2 regions of the Flexivirga oryzae genome follow, and region 2 is predicted to be linked to the other one. Evidence: riboswitches for the same ligand, from Rfam matches in the RefSeq annotation. Region 2 holds a riboswitch; the other holds the start of a gene.
The links. A riboswitch is a leader RNA that binds a small molecule or an ion and turns the genes downstream of it on or off. The one in region 2 is predicted to bind fluoride.
Positions count from the first base shown of each region.

Region 1: linked by a shared signal. The riboswitch ahead of FHU39_RS10350 (MutS-related protein) and the one ahead of FHU39_RS11680 (universal stress protein) in region 2 are both predicted to bind fluoride.

Region 1 is NZ_JACHVQ010000001.1:2,197,300-2,206,154, forward strand. Features, by position in the region: gene FHU39_RS10335 (hypothetical protein) at 421-609, opposite strand; gene FHU39_RS10340 (phosphatase PAP2 family protein) at 937-1,569, opposite strand; gene FHU39_RS24980 (MFS transporter) at 1,767-2,999, shown strand; fluoride riboswitch at 3,402-3,475, shown strand; gene FHU39_RS10350 (MutS-related protein) at 3,601-5,028, shown strand; gene FHU39_RS10355 (MutS-related protein) at 5,040-6,647, shown strand; gene eno (phosphopyruvate hydratase) at 6,644-7,924, shown strand; gene FHU39_RS10365 (histidine phosphatase family protein) at 7,952-8,536, opposite strand.
Region 2 is NZ_JACHVQ010000001.1:2,469,716-2,478,570, forward strand. Features, by position in the region: gene FHU39_RS11660 (citrate/2-methylcitrate synthase) at 1-808, opposite strand, end outside; gene FHU39_RS11665 (GNAT family N-acetyltransferase) at 878-3,247, opposite strand; gene FHU39_RS11670 (NAD(P)/FAD-dependent oxidoreductase) at 3,536-4,633, shown strand; gene lipB (lipoyl(octanoyl) transferase LipB) at 4,630-5,292, opposite strand; fluoride riboswitch at 5,340-5,413, shown strand; gene FHU39_RS11680 (universal stress protein) at 5,470-6,006, shown strand; gene FHU39_RS11685 (fluoride efflux transporter FluC) at 5,997-6,437, shown strand; gene FHU39_RS11690 (fluoride efflux transporter FluC) at 6,434-6,811, shown strand; gene FHU39_RS11695 (gamma-aminobutyraldehyde dehydrogenase) at 7,063-8,511, opposite strand; gene FHU39_RS11700 (L-serine ammonia-lyase) at 8,614-8,855, opposite strand, start outside.

The DNA.
Region 1 (8,855 bases), 270 kb from region 2:
AGCGGCGGGCAGTTTTCGCGCTCGTCGAGAACGATCCGGATCCGTCCAGACTCCGACCGGCCCCGGGTGGCTCGAATCCCGCGGAGATCGGTCGTGTCGCAGAAACTCGTTCCACGAAGGCAGCCCACCGCCGCTGCGTCCCTTCTGCATTGCGGCCCACTCGGCCGGTGTCGGCCGAGGTGAGCCTCTGACGGTCAGCCGCGTCGGGTCGAGCGGGCTGAGGAGGCCAGGCGAACGCGGGGTCGGTACGGGGTTGCGCCGAGCCGACTGATTACCGCGTCGTACTCCGGGGCCTGCGCGTTGGGTGCACCGTCTGTGTCTGCGCTGTTCGGCATGGATCGCTCGTCTGTGGTCGCCGTGAGGCGGGTCGGCCTTGGTCATCTCCCTACGACGGTCTTGGCGGCTGCGGCGGTCAACCGGTCAGGCAGCGTCCGACGCCGAGTCGTCGCTGCGGCCGATCACGGGTGCGAGGGAGGGCAGGACTCGTGCCTGCAGCTTCGACAACGGGAGCGACCCCGGTGGCTGTTTTCCGGGCGCGGACCCGAGAAACGACTCGAAATTGAGGACCTCCTCCACGAGCTGCACCAGATAGGGATCCGCTCCCGTCACGCCCGCAACACTCCCCTGCTGGCCCTCGCCCGTGAGTCGCCGCCCGCGGTCCTGGCCGACCTGCTCGGTATCGGCACCAGCACTGCAGACCGCTGGCGACAGTGGGCCGGCGGCACCTCGGCTGCCTACGAGGTGCCGTCACACCGATGACAGGCTCTGCCGAACGTGATGCCCGCAGACGCCTCACGAACTGCTGTAGCCCCCGATACCCGAGTACGTCGCCGCGAAAGGAAACACCGTGCAAAGCCGGGCTCAGCTTTGCCCCGGCCTGGAGTTCGTGGGCAGCACATTGCTGTCAGCTGTGGTGCGTGATCCCTTTCGGCGTCCTCAGCCGGCGCCGCGGGTGGACAGCAGCCCATGCAAGGATCCGCGGCGTGCTCTGCCGACGACCCGTTGCAGGAGACGAGACAGCAGCGGGCTCGTGATCAGTACGACGACCACAGCGACGACCATGGCGGCGATGACGTCGTGCGGGTAGTGCGCGCCGACATATACCCGGCTGATGGCTTCGAGGATCGCCAGTAGTGCGGCGATGACGCCGAGTCGTCGGTTCACGAAGAAGAGGGCGACCGCGACAGCGGCAGCGAACGTGGTGTGTCCGCTCGGCATGGCGTAATCCGTTGGTGCAGGGCACGTTTCGACGATGAACGCGTGCGGTACAGAGCGGCAGGGGCGCAGCTCGCCGATCTGGTTCTTGATCACTTCGGTCACCAGGAATGCCAGTGCGACACCGATTGGTGCGACCAGGGCCGCCGTCATTTTCCGGTCCCCGTGCGGGCGGGAAATCCACCAGCCCACCAGCAGCAGGATGACGAACAGGCCGATGCTGTAGGTGGTCCAGGCTTCCGCGGCCGCGTTGAGCCAGTGGGTGTGCCGCGCGAACTGGGTGACGTCCCGGAAAAGCGACCCGTCGATGCGCGCCCCGTCGTACGTCGACATCGTCAGCGCCTCCGAAAACATGGGGTAGCTGTGGCCTTTCGTTCGGTGCGCCCTGGCTGGGCACGTCGAGCCGCCAGCTAATCCTTTCCTGGCTGAGAGGGTCCTGAGAGCTCGTGGTGACCGGCTGCGGTGCGCATGGCGACGTTGCACCGTTCCCGGGTCGGGAGCGTTACTTTCGAACCGGCGGCGTGCGATCGTGCGCCGCATGGAGTGCGGAGGTGCCCACCGTGCAGGATCCCGCCGATCCGCCGATCCCTATTCGTTCGCATCCGGTGCTGGCTCGGCGCGCCGCGTTGCGGTTCGTGCTGCTGATCGGGGTCGTCAGCGCCTTCTCCGACATGACGCACGAGGGCGCCCGCAGCATCACCAGTCCCTTCCTCGGATCGCTGGGGGCCAGCGGCCTGGTCGTTTCGGTCGTCGCCGGGGGCGGCGAGTTACTCGGCTATGGGTTGCGTTGGTTCGCTGGGCGGGCGGCCGATCGCACGGGCAGGTATTGGGCGATCGCGTTCTTTGGGTACACCCTGCAGATGGCCGTGGTGCCGTTGCTCGCAGTATCCGGCAACTGGCCGGTCGCCGCGGCCCTGATCGTCACCGAACGGGTCGGGCGGGCGATCCGCATCCCGACCCGGGACGCGATGACCGCACATGCGGCACACCGACTCGGCGGCGGCTGGGCGTTCGGCGTGCGCGAGGCGCTCGATGCCGGTGGCGCGATGGTCGGCCCGCTGGTGGTCAGCCTTGTCCTGTGGTTGCACGGAAGTGACCGGTCTGCCTTCGCCTGGCTCGGCATCCCCGCCGCACTGACCCTGCTCTCGTTGGTTTTCACCTGGCGGCAGTTCCCCAACCCCGCGGACCTGGAATCTGAGGCACCCGCCCCGCCGACCGACGGCGCGCCGCGCCCGCCGGCGTTCTGGCTCTACCTGGCCGCGATGGGTTTGATCGCGGTCGGCTACGCCGACTGGCCGCTGATCGCCTTGCATTTCAGCGAAGAGCGCATGGTCGGCTCCACGGTCGCACCGGTGTTGTATGCCGTGGCAATGGCCGCCGAAGCAGTGGCGGCACTGGTCCTGGGCAAGGCGTTCGACCGCGTCGGTCTGCGGTCCGTGCTCGTCGTGACGGTCCTAACCGCCGCATACGCACCGCTAGTCTTCCTCGGCAGCTTGCCGCTGGCGGTGATCGGGATCCTTGCCTGGGGTCTGGGTATGGCCGCGCAGGAGTCGATCATCAAGGCAGTGCTAACCACCATCGTGCCCGCTGACCGGCGCGCCTCGGCCTTCGGACTGTTCGACACCGGCTTCGGCGTCGCGTGGTTCGCCGGCAGCATCCTGCTCGGCGTGCTTTACGACACGTCCCTGGTGGCGCTGGCCGTGATTTCCGCCCTCGTCCAGCTCGCCGCCCTCCCATTGCTGGTGCTAACTCGCCGACGGTTGGCCGCAGCCGGAAATGGTTAGAAGTCCCCGGTCGACAAGACTCGCACGGGAGTGAATTACGTCCGCGAGAGAACGGATCACTGGGGTCGCCGATCTGCAATCCAACCGGGGTGACATTAAGGTCGACCTGATGCGGCCCGTAACCGGGTTGTCACGCTTGGCCGGAGGTTCGTTCGCTGCCCGGCGGAAACCATTTTGCGCGAGCTTCGAGCAGGTGAACACGAGATGTGTGAAGCGGCACCACGGCCGCTGGCCATTGATGCCTTTCTGCGCCTGCCTTTACACGCTGTCTGCATGGACTAGTAGCGCTATCGGCGTCATACAGGCACCGGCGACCGCGCACTCACGGCGAGCTGCATCGCCGTGTTGAGAGGAGACACGGCCGAGTGAGCGGTGGGTGCCACGCTGCAGTTCATGCATTACAGTGAAAGCGGCGATGGAGTCCGCCGGCGAAGTTTTCGCAAACCGCCCTCGTGGCTGATGGCACCTTCGATCGATACGAAGGTGAGCCACGCCCATGCTCCGCAATCGCTCTACGCTGCTTTATCCATTGCCGCCTGGCGCGGCTGAGCTTGATCGTCGCCCGCCCGAGGGCACCCTGAGCGATCTGAACTTGGACCAGGTGTTCGCGTCGATCTGCGCGGGTGCCGAGCAGTACCGCTTCGATGAGTTCTTCGAGTGCCCGAGTGACGATTTAGCCGTGGTCGGCCACCGGCATGCGGTTTTCAGCGATCTGGAAGCCGCTGCCACGGCGGATGTGATCCGGTCGTTCGTGACCGATGCAGCGGCCGTGCGTGACCGGCTGGCCGAGAAGCTGTATGACGCGTTGCAGGCAGACCGGTGGTTCCTAGGTGCGGTGTCGGCCCATTGCGCTGCGGTGGTCGCGGCGAGCGACGGCCTGGATGCGGCACCGGTGCATGCCGCCGGGCTGCTCGGGTTGCGGGACCGGTTGACCGAATACCGACGCAGCGCCGAGTTCGCGGCGCTGCGGGACGAAGCCGCGCGGCTGGAGCAGGGGCTGGACGACCTACGGTTCGTAGTCCACACTTACGCGGGCAAGATCGTCATCGCACCGCCTGGTGACGAACCGGATTTCGCCGGCTCGGTACTGGAGACGTTCGCGCGGTTCGCTGCCCCCGGCCGGATCGAGGATCAGGACCAGGGCCGGAGCGCGCACCAGCTGGATCGTGTCGAGTCGGCGGTGCTGCACCTGCTCGGCCAACTGTTCCCGACCCTGTTCACCGATGTTGCAGCCTTCCATCGCGCGCATGCCGGGTTCCTTCCCCAGTGGTGGCTGGACGCTGAACGCGAGGCAGCCTTCTACGTGCACTGGCTGGATTTCATGCGCGCGTTGAAGCCCGCCGGCGTGCGGTGGACACTGCCCCGGCTGTCTCGTGAGAATCGCGCCGAGCGGGTCATCGCCGGCTGCGATGTTGCACTGGCGAACCAGCACGCCACCGACGAACAGCGTTGTGTGACCAACGATCTCGAGTTGACCCCACCCGAGCAGATCCTGGCGATCTCCGGGCCGAACCAGGGCGGCAAGACCACCACCGCCCGTATGTTCGGGCAACTGCACTACCTGGCCTCCCTCGGGCTACCGGTGCCGGCCGCACAGGCGGCGTTGTTCCTGCCGGACGCGGTCTACACGCATTTCGAGCGGGCCGAGAGCATCGAAACCCTGGCGGGCAAGTTGGAGGACGAACTGCGCCGCGCCAAGACACTGTTAGAGAGCGCGACCGGCGACAGCGTCATCGTCTTCAACGAGACGTTCGGCTCGACCTCCCTGGCCGACGCCTACGTGCTGGGCGCGACGATCTTGCGGCAGGTGATCGACACCGGTGCCCTCGGCGTGTACGTGACCTTCGTGGACGGACTGACCCGATTGGACCGGCACGTGGTGAGCATGATGAGCACCACCGACCTCGACGACGACTCGGTGCGCACGTTCAAGGTGGTGCGCAAACGGGCGGACGGCAAGGTGCACGCGGCCGCGATCGCGCGCCGATATCAGCTGACGTATGACGACATTCGTCAGGCGGTCAGCTGATGCGCCCCCACTTGCTGTTTCCCGACCGGGACCTGGGCACGCCCGCTGAGAGCACGCCGCCGCTGCTGGCCGACCTGGTCGCTGATCTGGAGCTGCCCACCGTGCTAAGCGCGATGGCCGGCAAGGACGCGTTGACGTACGCGGTGTGTGCGCAGGTCCTGACCGCCACAGACACGACGCCGCAGATCGTGCGCTACCGGCAAGCGGTGCTGGCCGACGCGATCGCGCATGCTGGCGAGTTCGCAGAGCTGTACACGATCGCCACCGAGGCGATCGCTGATGAGAAGAAGATCTACCGCAGCACGCTCCGGCTGCGGCCGGAATCCACCCTGCGCCGGTCGGTGGAGGTCCTCAAACGACTGCTGGACGCGGTCGCCCGGGTGCGGCAGGTGACCGGTCCACTCGGCACGGCCGCCAGGTCGGACGCCGTGCGCGGCATGTGCGCCGTGCTGGCCGAGCAGCTCGATGACCCCTACTTGCACGAGGCCGGAGAGCAGGTGAGAGAGCTGGAACTGGCGCACGGCCTGCTGGTGTCGGCGCAGCTGGATCGAAACGATGCGGTGTCCAGGATGCGGCCGCTGCTGGCGCGCACGTCGGGCAACTGGCTGATCGGGCGGCGGCCGCGGCTGCGCAAACCTACGTTCTCCTACACGATCGCCGACCGCGACCAGGCAGGAATGGAAGCCTTCGCTGAGTTCCGCGACCGCAGCCTCACTCAGGTCTCCAACGCCGCCGACACCTCGGCAACACACATTCTGGGCTTCCTGACCTGTCTGCAACGCGAAGTGGCGTTCTACCTGGGCTGCGTCCGGTTGCAAGTAACCCTGCGCGAACTCCAGGTGCCGACCTGTTTCCCGGACGTCTGCGACAACGACGTCCGCGAGCTGAACGCGGTGGCGCTTCGCGATGTACCGCTCGCCTTGCAGAGCAAACACGCGCCGGTACCGGTGACGGTCGCTGCCAGCCGGGCACGCCTGGTGGTGCTCACCGGCGCCAACAGGGGTGGCAAGTCCACGACGCTGCGGGCGGTCGGGGTGGCCCAGCTGATGGCTCAGGCGGGCATGTTCGCGGCCGCCGCACAATTCCGGTTTGCCGTCTGCACAGGCATTTTCACCCACTTCAAGCGTGAGGAGGACACCGGCATGGAGCACGGGAAGTTCGACGAGGAACTGGAGCGGATGAGCAGGATCACCGGGACGGTGGCACCGGGCGGGATGCTGCTGGCGAATGAATCGTTCGCCTCCACCAACGAGCAGGAGGCCTCCGACGTCGGCTTCGATGTGCTCACGGCCCTGGTCGACAGCGGCGTGACTGTCCTGCTGGTGACGCACCTGTTCGCCCTGGCCAAGCAGCTGTTCGACAACTCACGTCCGTCGGTGTTCCTGCGGGCCGAACGCGGCGCAGGCGGTGAGCGCCCCTTCCAGTTGATCGAAGCGCCGCCGCTGCCCACCAGCTTCGGGGGCGACGTGTACCGCACGGTGTTCGGCACACCACTGGACAGCTCCTTAACCGGTGACGGTCCGGACACGGAACGTCAAGAACCGCAACCGGTTACATCCCGTCACGATCACTCAGATACCACCATTCCCCTAACGAACCCAGCGAAGAGGTCACGATGACAACGAACCAGGACTTGCGACTTACCGGTGTCAGCGCGGAGCAGATTCTGAACTCTCGCGGCCATCCCACTCTGCAGGTCGAGGTGATCACCGCCGACGGGCTGAGCTTCTTCGGCAGCGCACCCTCGGGCGCCTCGACTGGTGAGCACGAAGCGCGTGAACTGCGCGACGGCGGCACCGACTATCGCGGGCTCGGCGTCACCAAAGCAATGACGTTCGTCGACAGTCAGATCGAGCCGGTCCTGACCGACAGGGCCTGGACGACCCTGGATCAGATCGATGGCACACTCGCCGCATTGGACGGCACCGGAAATTTCGCGAAGATCGGCGCCAACACCGCGGTCGCGGTCTCCATCGCCTGCGCCCGCGCACTCGCGCACCAGCAACGAATCCCGTTGCACCAGTGGATATCCGAGCAGTTGGGAACGACCCCTGTGATGCCGGTGCCGCACTTCAACGTGGTCAACGGGGGCGCACACGCCGCCAACGATCTGGCGTTCCAGGAGTTCCTCATCGCCCCCGCCGGCGCGATGACCATCACGGATGCCATCCAGATGGGCGCGGAGATCTATGCGGCGCTGGAGGGCGAACTGCGGGCCCGGTTCGGGGCGGTCGGTGTCGGCGACGAGGGCGGGTTCGCCCCGGACACCGACGACGAGGCTCAGGTGCTGGACATCCTGGTCCGCAGCATCGAGCAAGGCGGCCTGACACCCGGGCTCAACGTCCGGCTGGCACTGGATGCCGCAGCGAATAGCTTTTATGACGGCAAGTACTACCGGCTGCACGGCCGCTGGCGGTCCGCCGACGACCTGCTGGAACGGTACGTCCACCTCGCGACCAACTACCCGATCTGGAGCATCGAGGACCCGTTCGACGAGTCGGACCGGGACGCGTGGCGCGACATCGTGGATCGGCTGGGCTCCACGGTGCAGATCCTGGGTGATGACATCTTCGTCACCGACGCGCAGCGCATCCGTGTCGGCGCCAAGGAGGGGATCGCGAACGCCGCACTGATCAAACCGAATCAGGTCGGCACGGTCACCCAGACGCTGGAGGCGTTACGGGCCGCGCAGGAGGTGGGATTCCGCACCATGGTGTCGCACCGGTCCGGGGAAACACTGGACACGTTCATCGCTGACCTGGCGGTCGGCGCCGGGACCGGCCAGCTCAAAGCGGGCGCGCCCGCCCGGGGTGAGCGGGTAGCCAAGTACAACCGGCTCACCCGGCTGCAGAAGTTGTATCCCGAGTTGCGGTATGCCCATTGGTGGACGGACTGAACAGCGATGACAGTCACTCAACGGGACTCAACTGTCGACTGCGGCCACCTTGTCCATCTCCAGGATGCGCCATCCCTGAGTCTTGTTGTGTTGCAACACGTTCCAGCAGGCGGTTCGCTGCCGCGGCGGAACGGTCAGGGACGAGTCCAGGTGGCCCAGCAGCAGTTGGTTGACCGCGTCATGGGCGACCAGCACCACCCCTGGCTGGTCGGCATACGCCTCCAGTGCGGCAGCAGCGCGGGCGAGAACATCCTCGGCGGGCTCCACACCGGGGGCCGCGTCCAGCGACCCCCACTGCGCGATCACGGCGGCCTTGGGGTGGCCGGACCACTGCCCGTAGTCGCGGTCCATCAGCCGCTCGTCGGCTTCGTCGGTAGTGCCGGCGGCGGCCGCGATCGCTTCGGCGGTGCGGCGTGCCCGCAGCAAGGGACTGTGTCGCACTACCTGCACGTCATACACAGTGAGCGCTTCGGCGAGGCCCGCGACTTGCCGCCGGCCCACGTCGTCCAGGTCCGGGTCCAGGTGCCCGCGCAGCTCACCGTTGGCGTTCAGCACGGTTTGCCCGTGCCGGGCCAGGATGAGGCGGCACCATTCATCCCTCGACTCAGCCATCACACCTGGTCCCGTCCTGCCTTGCGATCAGCGTCGGCGTGCAGCACGGTACGCCGACCGACGCGCCGACAGAAGTGCTTGACCGGCAGTGGCGCCGCTGCTCGCAAGGGCTCCGCGCCGAAGGGCGATGGAGCTCGCCTGGCCCCGCGGCCCGAACCGCAGACCCGGCTAATAGCCCTTCCAAGCTGCTGCTGGCAAGGTTGTGGTGCGCCGAATGGCCCTGATCGCGTCCCGGCGACCATGAGCGGCCTCCCACTGCCGGCGATTCAGGCGCCCCGCCTGGCCGCAGTGCTGCACGTCCGCCTGCACGTCGAACACA
Region 2 (8,855 bases):
AACCCATGACGCGATTGCCGGAGGCCAGCTGGTCACGCGCCCACTGCGCCGCCCGGTCGGCACTGCCGATCTGGTCGAGCGCGTCCAGCGCCCGGCTGGGCGCGCCGCCGTGCAACGGCCCGGACAGCGAGCCGATGCCCGCGACGAGGCACGCGGTGAGGTCGGCGCCGGTCGACGCGACCGTCCGTGCCGTGAATGTCGAGTTGTTGAAGCCGTGGTCGATGGTCAGGATCAGGTAGCGGGTCAGCGCCGCGACCTGCTCCGGTGCCGGCTCGGCCCCGGTGACCAGCCACAGGTAGTTGCCGACGTGACCGAGCTCCGGGCGGGGCCGGCGCGGCTGCACACCGCGCGCGAGCGCGTCCGCCGTCGCGACCAGCCACGGCACCACCGCGGCGCTGCCGATCGCAGCCGCTTCCTTCGTCGATTCGTCGCTGTCCCAGAGCGGTCTGTCGCCGACGAGGGAGCCGTATGCCGACAGCGCCGTCCGTAGGGTGACCAGTGGGTCGTCGCCGCCGGATGCCCGCATGACGGCGAGCAGGGCGGCGGCAACGTCCTCCGGGACGGTCGCAACTCGTGCGGTCAGCTCCTGCCACGCCTGCAGTTGCCCGGCGTCGGGGAGCTCACCGCGGATGAGCAGATGCCAGACCTCCTCGAACGAGCGCTCACGGGCGAGCCGGGTCGCGTCGTACTGGCGGTAGTGGAAGAACCCCTCCGTGCCGCGGACGTCGCCGATCGTGGTGTCGGCGACGATCACCCCGGCGAGTCCGGGTGGCGCGATCAGGGGTGCGGCGGTCGTTTCGCTGTCCATGGGCTCAGCGTCCGATTACCGCACCCAGGGGTCAATGTGGATCGCGTCCACATTGGACGGCGCCGGCCCCTACCGGACGTCCTCGACGTTGAGCGTGACGGGCTGGTCGCGGTATGCCTTGCGGTGGTGCAGGGCGGCGAGTTTGGCGTAGGCGCGGTGCTTCGGGTTGCGCTCCCCGGCATACTGCAGCGGGTCGACGACCCGGCCGGCCGCGGCGAGGCGACGGACCCGCTTCGCGGCCTCACCTCCGAGGGTCTGCTCGACGAACTTCGCGGGCAGCGTCGTGTAGAGCAGCTCGCCGTCGAGATCGGGTGCAACGACCGGCTTTTCGTCGATCAGGTCCGCGACCAGCTGCTCGGCGACGTTGGCGCCCGATGCGGTCGCGTAGTAGCAGTTGCGGCCGTAGCGCGGGTTGATCTCGAAGAACACCACGCGCCCGTCCCGCGGGTCACGGATCCCGTCGAGGTTGGCGAAGCCGTGGTAGTCGGCCTCCACCAGGATCTTCGAGCCGAGCGCGATCGCGTCGTCCATCGGCGTCACGACCTGCACGTCGGGGATGCCGAGGTATGCCGGTCGTGGATCCTGCATCAGCACCTGGGACGCCCGCGCGAGCGTGATGCGGCCGTCGGCGGCGCGGTAGAGCGTCACCGAGATCAGATCGGTGCCGGGGATGAACTCCTGGGCGAGCAGCTGGCCGTCATACCCGGCGGCTTCGAACTGATCGAGCAGCGTGTCCAACTGGGTCTGGTCGGCGACCTGGTAGAGCTTCTTCTTGCCCGGCATCCGCAGCGACGCGTAGTGCCCGGAGTCGGCGGGCTTGACGATCAGCGGCCACGGCAGGTCGGCGACGTCCGAGCTCGGGCGCCCGTCCGCGAAGTCGAGCACGACGGTGCGCGGCGTCGGCACTCCCGCTGCCGCGCACAGCTGGTTGAAGACGTTCTTGTCGGAGACCCGGTGCAGCATCTCGGGTGACTCGTGCGGGACCAGGACGTTCTTGCCGAGCGTGGCCCGCTTGGCCGACAGCGCCTGGACCAGCCCGTCGTGGTTGGTCAGCGGAATCACTGTCAGCTCAGGGTTTTCGGTCGCGACCTTGCGGATCTCGCGCAACACGAGGTCGACGTTGTGCACGCCGTCCGGGCCGACCTCGCGCACGTGCGGGATGATCGACGAGTCGGCGATCGCACCCGTGGTGAACGGGACGACGGCGACGCTGGTCAGGCCGTAACGCTCGTGGAACGCACGGGCCAGTGCGTAACCGGACAGGGTGAAGTCGAGCACGACCGGCAGCACATTCGGCGCGGCGGCCGGCGGCTGTGGCGCCCGGGTGACGGCGCCGGCGAGCTTGCTGGTCGCGACGTCGGCGAGCCCGACCGCGTCCGACTTCGACCGCGGCACACCGGCGATGATCGCCCGCGCGGTCTGCTTGGCACGACCGACGCCCGCGAGCGCGGTGCGCTGGGCGTGGTAGGCACGCAGCACGTTCGGGCGCAGCACGACGTCCCACGGGCCGGGCGCGTCGATCATGCCCTTCTTGGCGAAGGCGAGCTTGAACTCGTTGAGGGTGTCCAGGTAGGGCGAGCGGTCCGAGCCGCAGCCGAGGAAGTCGAAGTAGGTCGCGCCCTCGGCCTTCGTGGTGCGCATCGTGCCCCACGCCATCAGGTACGCGGCCAGCAGTTTGCGTGCCTCGGCGGACGACGCCGCGAAGTAGTAGTCGACCTCGCCGTCATACACCGTCACCAGCGCCCAGGACACGACCGTGCCCCGGTGCCGCACGGTGTAGAGGCGGCAGACGTCCGGGCCGAGCTGCCGCAGCATCTCGTAGTAGAACGCCGGCGGTCGCAGCACGAAGTCGCCACGGCGCCCGGTCTCCTCGAAGATCGGGTAGATGACGTCGGCGAACTCCTGCTCGCTGATCGCCGTGTCGTCGGTGAAGACGAGCTCGTCGTTCTTCATCGCCTTGCGGATGTTGCGGCGGCCGCTCTGCGACATCTCGGCGAGCAGCTGGTCCTCGTCCTTGGTCAGGTCGAGCACGATCGTGCGGTCGTAGAAGATCGCGATCAGCGGGTCGACCAGGTCGTCTCCCGGGTGCACCGTGTGCAACCGCAGCACGGCGGCGCTCGGCCGCTCACTGCGGATGTATGCCGACAGGGCGTCGCGCACCGCGCGCTCCCGCTCGGGGCTGCGGTCCTCGGCCAGCCAGATCGGCCCGTGCTTGGCCCACAGCTGCTCCAGGAACCGCCCCGCGAACGACGTCAGGCTGATCGCGGCCAGCGGGGTGTCGCCGTCGTCGACGACCAGGTAGCGCCAGTGCTCCCGGCCGGGTAGGACATCGTCATACCTCGCCCATTCGGGCGACTGCTCGACAGGCACGGTCCTGCCTGCCTGGTGGACCGTGTCGAGGAACTCGGTGGCGGTGCATGCGCGGACGGACAGCGTCACAAATCTGGCTTTCGTGGGAGGTTCTCTTCGGAGCCCACAGCTTACGGTGTATGCCGCTCCCGCCCCGGCGGGCGCGTCGGGTGTCGGGCGGCCCGGCCCCGGGCGTACCGGAGTCCCCCCAGTGGCGACCTACGAGCGGGTATCCGCCGATTTCCGTGCACGGGTCCCCACTGGGGAGGGCTATGACCGGGAATCCGGGCTCCCCGCGTACCGGAGTCCCCCCAGGGGAGACCTACGAGCGCCATAATCCCTCGCAGCACCCGTTCGTCCGCGGAAGGAACAGCGCCTATGTCAGTCGTCGTGATCGGTGGCGGTGTGGTCGGCGCATCGGCCGCCTATCAGCTCGCCCGGGACGGCATCGACGTCACGCTCGTCGACGCAGAATTCGACGGACGTGCCACCTCGGCCGGCGCCGGGATCATCTCGCCGTGGTCGTCCCGCGAGGAGGATGCCGACTGGTATCGGATCGCAGCGGCGGGCGCCGAGTACTACACCGAGTTGCGGCGTCACCTGCAGGACGACGGGCAGCCCGACTTCGGGTACCGACAGGTCGGCGCGCTGCGGCTGACCACCGACGACGACGTCGACGCGGCGTTCGCGACGGTGCGACGGCGCGCGGCCGAATCGGCGATCGCGGGCCCGGTCGAGGTGCTCGACGGGCCGGCCGCACGCGCGCTGCATCCGCTGCTGCACCACGACGGCCCGGTGATCCACGTACCCGGCGCCGCCCGCCTCGACGGACGCAGGCTCAGGGATGCGCTCTGGTCCGCCGCACGTCGACGCGGTGCGCGGATCGTCACCGGACGCGCGACCATCCTGGCCGGCGACAGCGTCGAAGGCGTCGAGGTCGACGGTGCCGCGATCGGCGCCGACGTCGTGATCGACGCGTCGGGCGCCTGGTCACCGCGACTGCTCGAGCCGCTCGGGCTGCACCCACCGGTGACGCCGATGCGCGGGCAGATCGTGCACCTCGACCTGCCCGGCACCGACACCTCGGACTGGCCGATGCTGCTGCCGAGGTCCGACCACTACCTGCTCAGCTTCGACGACCGGGTCGTCGTCGGCGCCACCCGGGAAGCGGGCGCCGGCTTCGACTACCGGCTCACCGCAGCCGGGCTGCACGAGGTGTTCACCGAAGCACTCAAGGTTGCGCCGGGCTTGGCGGATGCCGGTTTCCTGGAGGCCCGCATCGGGTTCCGGCCGGTCGGTCCGGACATCAGGCCGTTGCTCGGGACGACGGAGCTACCCGGACTGGTCATCGCGAACGGCCTGGGCGCGTCCGGCCTCACCATGGGGCCGTATGTCGGGTCCGTCGCGGCTGCGCTGGCCGCAGGCCGCGACCCGGGGATCGAGCTGGCGCCATACGACCCGCTGCGCGACGGCTAACGCAGGATGTCGGGCAGGCGCTTCTCGATGTAGGGCAGCACCTCCTGCACGGTCACGTCGCGGCCCAGCTCTTGGCTGATCGACGTCACACCGGCATCCGAAATACCGCACGGCACAATGATATTCGCCCACGACAGGTCGCAATTGCAGTTGAGTGCGAAGCCGTGCATGGCCACGTCGTGACTCACCCGGACCCCGATCTGGCCGAGCTTGCGCTCGGGCTTGCCGTCGCCGGCGGGCAGCCAGACACCGCTGCGGCCCTCGACACGGACCGTTCCTTGCAGCCCGACGTCCGAGCAGACGTCCATCATCAACTGCTCCAGGCGACGCACATGGCCGACGACGTCCAGTGGGACGGGCAGATGCACGATCGGGTAGCCGGTCAGCTGCCCCGGGCCGTGCCAGGTGATCCGGCCGCCACGGTCCACGTCGACGACCGGTGAACCGTCGGTCGGCCGGTCGTACCAGGCGGTCCGCTTGCCCGCGGTGTAGACCCGCTGATGCTCCAGGAGCAACGTGGTGTCCTCCTGCTCACCGCTCACCACCCGCGCGTGCACCTCGCGCTGCAGGTCCCACGCTTGCTGGTAGTCGACGAAGTCCGGGTCGAACCCGACGTGCTCGATGCGCATGACGGCAACGCTACGCCGATCCGACGGCAGCGGGTCGGCCACCCGGTTACCACGAGGTAGCGCGGGTGTCCCTTATGGTGGTGCCGGGCGATGGATCCCGCCCGGACCTCCGCGGTCCGAACCGCAACCTGCTGATGGTTCCTACCACGTCGATGTCGACGGGTAGGTCGTGCTGCCCGTCACCGGAGTCCGGAGAGAGTCAGACGAATGTCGCCACAGCCTCCCCAGCCCAGTCCCGACCGGTTGGTCGACTTCCACGCCCACCCGATCGTCGTCGGCGTCATGCCGAACCAGCCGCCACTCGTCGCCCTCACGGCGGTGACCCTGGCTCGTGCGGTCGGCGCGCCCTCGGTGCACTTCGGGTATGCCGACCAGACCCGCTACGTCGTCGAGGAACACCCGGACGGCAACGTGCGACACGCACCGATCGACCCGGACGACGCCGACGAACAGTGGCAGGTCACCGCCGAAACCATCACCGACCAGATTCGCGACGCCCTCGGCGAAGACGGCGTCCCGTGGCATTTCCACTACCTCGCGGGACGCCCGGACCGCGCACTCACCCACCTGGCCCGCGCGGTGGATGCGGCGGGGTTCGTGGTCGGGACACGGCTCAGCAAGCACCCGATGCGCGAGTTCCTCAGCGGGTCGGTCTCGGTCCGGCTGGCCCACCACCAGCACCGCCCGGTCATCGTGGTGCCGCTCCAGGTCGTCGACTGGTCGGACGGGCTGCCGTGGCATTGACGTCGACCCGCCGCCGAGCCTCCATCCACGCGCACCGCGACCCGGTGCTGCTGGGTGTCGTCTTCCTCGGCGGCGCCGTGGGCACCGCCATCCGATCGCTTCTCGGCGACGCCTTCGCCGGGCCCTCCGGCACGTGGCCGTGGACCACGCTGTCGATCAACCTGACCGGCGCGTTCCTGCTCGGGCTACTGCTCGAGGGTCTGGTGCGCTCGGGCGAGGACACCGGGGGTCGCCGGCTGGTGCGCCTGGGCGTCGGCACCGGTGTGATGGGCGGCTACACGACATACAGCACGTTCATGGTGGAAACCACGGACCTGCCCTGGCCGATGGCGACCGGGTATGTCGTGGCCACCGTCGTGCTGGGAGCGCTCCTCGCGTGGGCGGGCATCCGGGCCGCGAAGGCGTTCGTCCCGATCGGCGGAACCGCATGACAACGCTGCTGATCGCGGCCTGCGGCGGAGTCGGCGCGGTGAGCCGCTTCGTGGTCGACGCCGAGGTCCGGCGCCGGGTGCGTGGCTCGTTCCCCGCCGGCACGTTCGTGATCAACGTGGTCGGCTCGTTCCTACTCGGCGTCCTCACCGGTGCGCTGACCCACCACGCCGGCTGGCTCTCACCGACCGCGAAGGCGGCGCTCGGCACCGGCTTCTGCGGGGGCTTCACGACCTTCAGCACCGCGTCCGTGGAGACCGCGCGGCTCTGGCTGACCCGTGGCAGGGCGGACAGCGGGCGGTACGCCGTGGCGACCGTCGTCGTCTCGCTGCTCGCGGCCTTCCTCGGCCTCGCCCTGGGCGCTGCGGTCGCCTGACCCGCACGCCGGCGCCTGACCCGCACGCCGGCGCCTGACCCGCACCCGGCGCCATCGCGTAACGCGCCCCACGCCGGCGCCATCGCGTAACGCGCCCCACCCCATCACCGACAGGCCCACAAAACACCGAGAGGCTCAGTAATTCAGGGCCTTTCGCGCCTGAATTGGTGAGCCTGTCGGTCGTTGGTGAGCCTGTCGGTCGTTGGTGAGCCTGTCGGTTGGTGGGTCGTCGTCGTGATCTTTGCGAGTCGTCAGCTGTCGATGTTGGCCATCACGTGCTTCACGCGCGTGTAGTCCTCGAAGCCGTAGAGCGACAGGTCCTTGCCGTAGCCGCTGTGCTTGAAACCGCCGTGCGGCATCTCGGCCACCAGCGGGATGTGCGTGTTGATCCAGACACAGCCGAAGTTGAGCGCCTTGGACACCCGCATCGCACGGCCGAAGTCCTTGGTCCACACCGAGGACGCCAGGCCGTACTGCACGTCGTTCGCCCACGCGACCGCCTCGGCCTCGTCGGTGAACCGCTGGACCGTGATGACCGGTCCGAAGATCTCGTTCTGGACCGCCTCGTCGGTCTGCAGCAGACCCGACACGACGGTCGGCTCGATGAAGTAGCCGTCACCGAGTGCCGCCGCACGATTGCCACCCGCCGCCACGTTGGCGTTGTCGGGCAACCGGTCCAGGAAGCCGGTGACGTGCGACAGTTGGTTGGCGTTGTTCACCGGTCCGAGCAGCGCGTCCTCGCTGTCCGGCATACCCAACTTGGCGTCGCTCCTGGCGAATTCGGCGAGTGCGGCGACGAAGTCGTCATGTATGCCGGGAGCGGCCAGCACCCTGGTCGCCGCCGTGCAGTCCTGCCCGGCGTTGAAGTAGCCGGCGGTCGCGATGCCCTCCACCGCGGCCTCGATGTCCGCGTCGTCGAAGACGACGACCGGCGCCTTGCCACCCAACTCCAGGTGCACCCGCTTGACGTCCTTGGCCGCCGACTCAGCGACCTGGATCCCGGCGCGCACCGATCCGGTGATCGCCACCAGCTGCGGCGTCGGGTGCTCCACCAGCGCGCGGCCGGTCTCCCGGTCACCGGTGATGACGTTGAACGCCCCGGCCGGCAGGAACTCCGCGGCCACCTCGGCGAGCAACAGGGTGGTCTCCGGAGTGGTGTCGCTCGGCTTGAGCACCACGGTGTTTCCCGCCGCCAGCGCCGGGGCGATCTTCCACATCGCCATCATCATCGGGTAGTTCCACGGCGTCACCTGACCGACGACGCCGATCGGTTCCCGCCGGATGAACGACGTGTGACCGGCCATGTATTCGGCCGCCGCCTTGCCCTCCAGCATCCGTGCGGCACCGGCGAAGAAGCGCAGCTGGTCGACCATGACCGGCACCTCCTCGGTGGCGGTCAGCGCGAACGGTTTACCGGTGTTCTGCGCCTCCAGCTTGACGAAGTCGTCGGCCCGCTCGTCGATCGCGTCGGCGAACTTCAGCAGTGCGGCCTGGCGCTCGCCCGGGGTCGTCTGGCCCCACTCGTCGAACGCCTTCGACGCTGCGCGGTATGCCGCATCCACGTCGGCCTCGGTCGAAACCGGTGCTTTGGCAACAACTTTCGCGGTCGACGGGTCGACCACGTCGGCCGTCCGGTCGGTTTCGGCGGCGACATACTCACCGCCGATGAAGTTGCGCAACTCGCGTGGGCTGTCAGTCATTGACGACACTCCTTTGTGTTGTTTGTTGGCAGCGGTTCCCGGTCTGCGTCGGTGGGGTTTCGATACGGGCTCCTCCGCCCTACTCAACCCGCGACAGGCGGGTCAGCACTCGATCACGTTGACGGCCAGGCCTCCCCGCGCCGTCTCCTTGTATTTCACGGACATGTCGTGGCCGGTGTCACGCATCGTCTTGATCGCCTTGTCGAGGCTGACGGTGTGCACCCCGCTCCCGTTGACCGCGAGCCGTGCGGCATTGATGGCTTTCACACTAGCGATCGCATTGCGCTCGATGCAGGGTATTTGTACGAGGCCGCCGACCGGATCGCAGGTGAGCCCCAGATTGT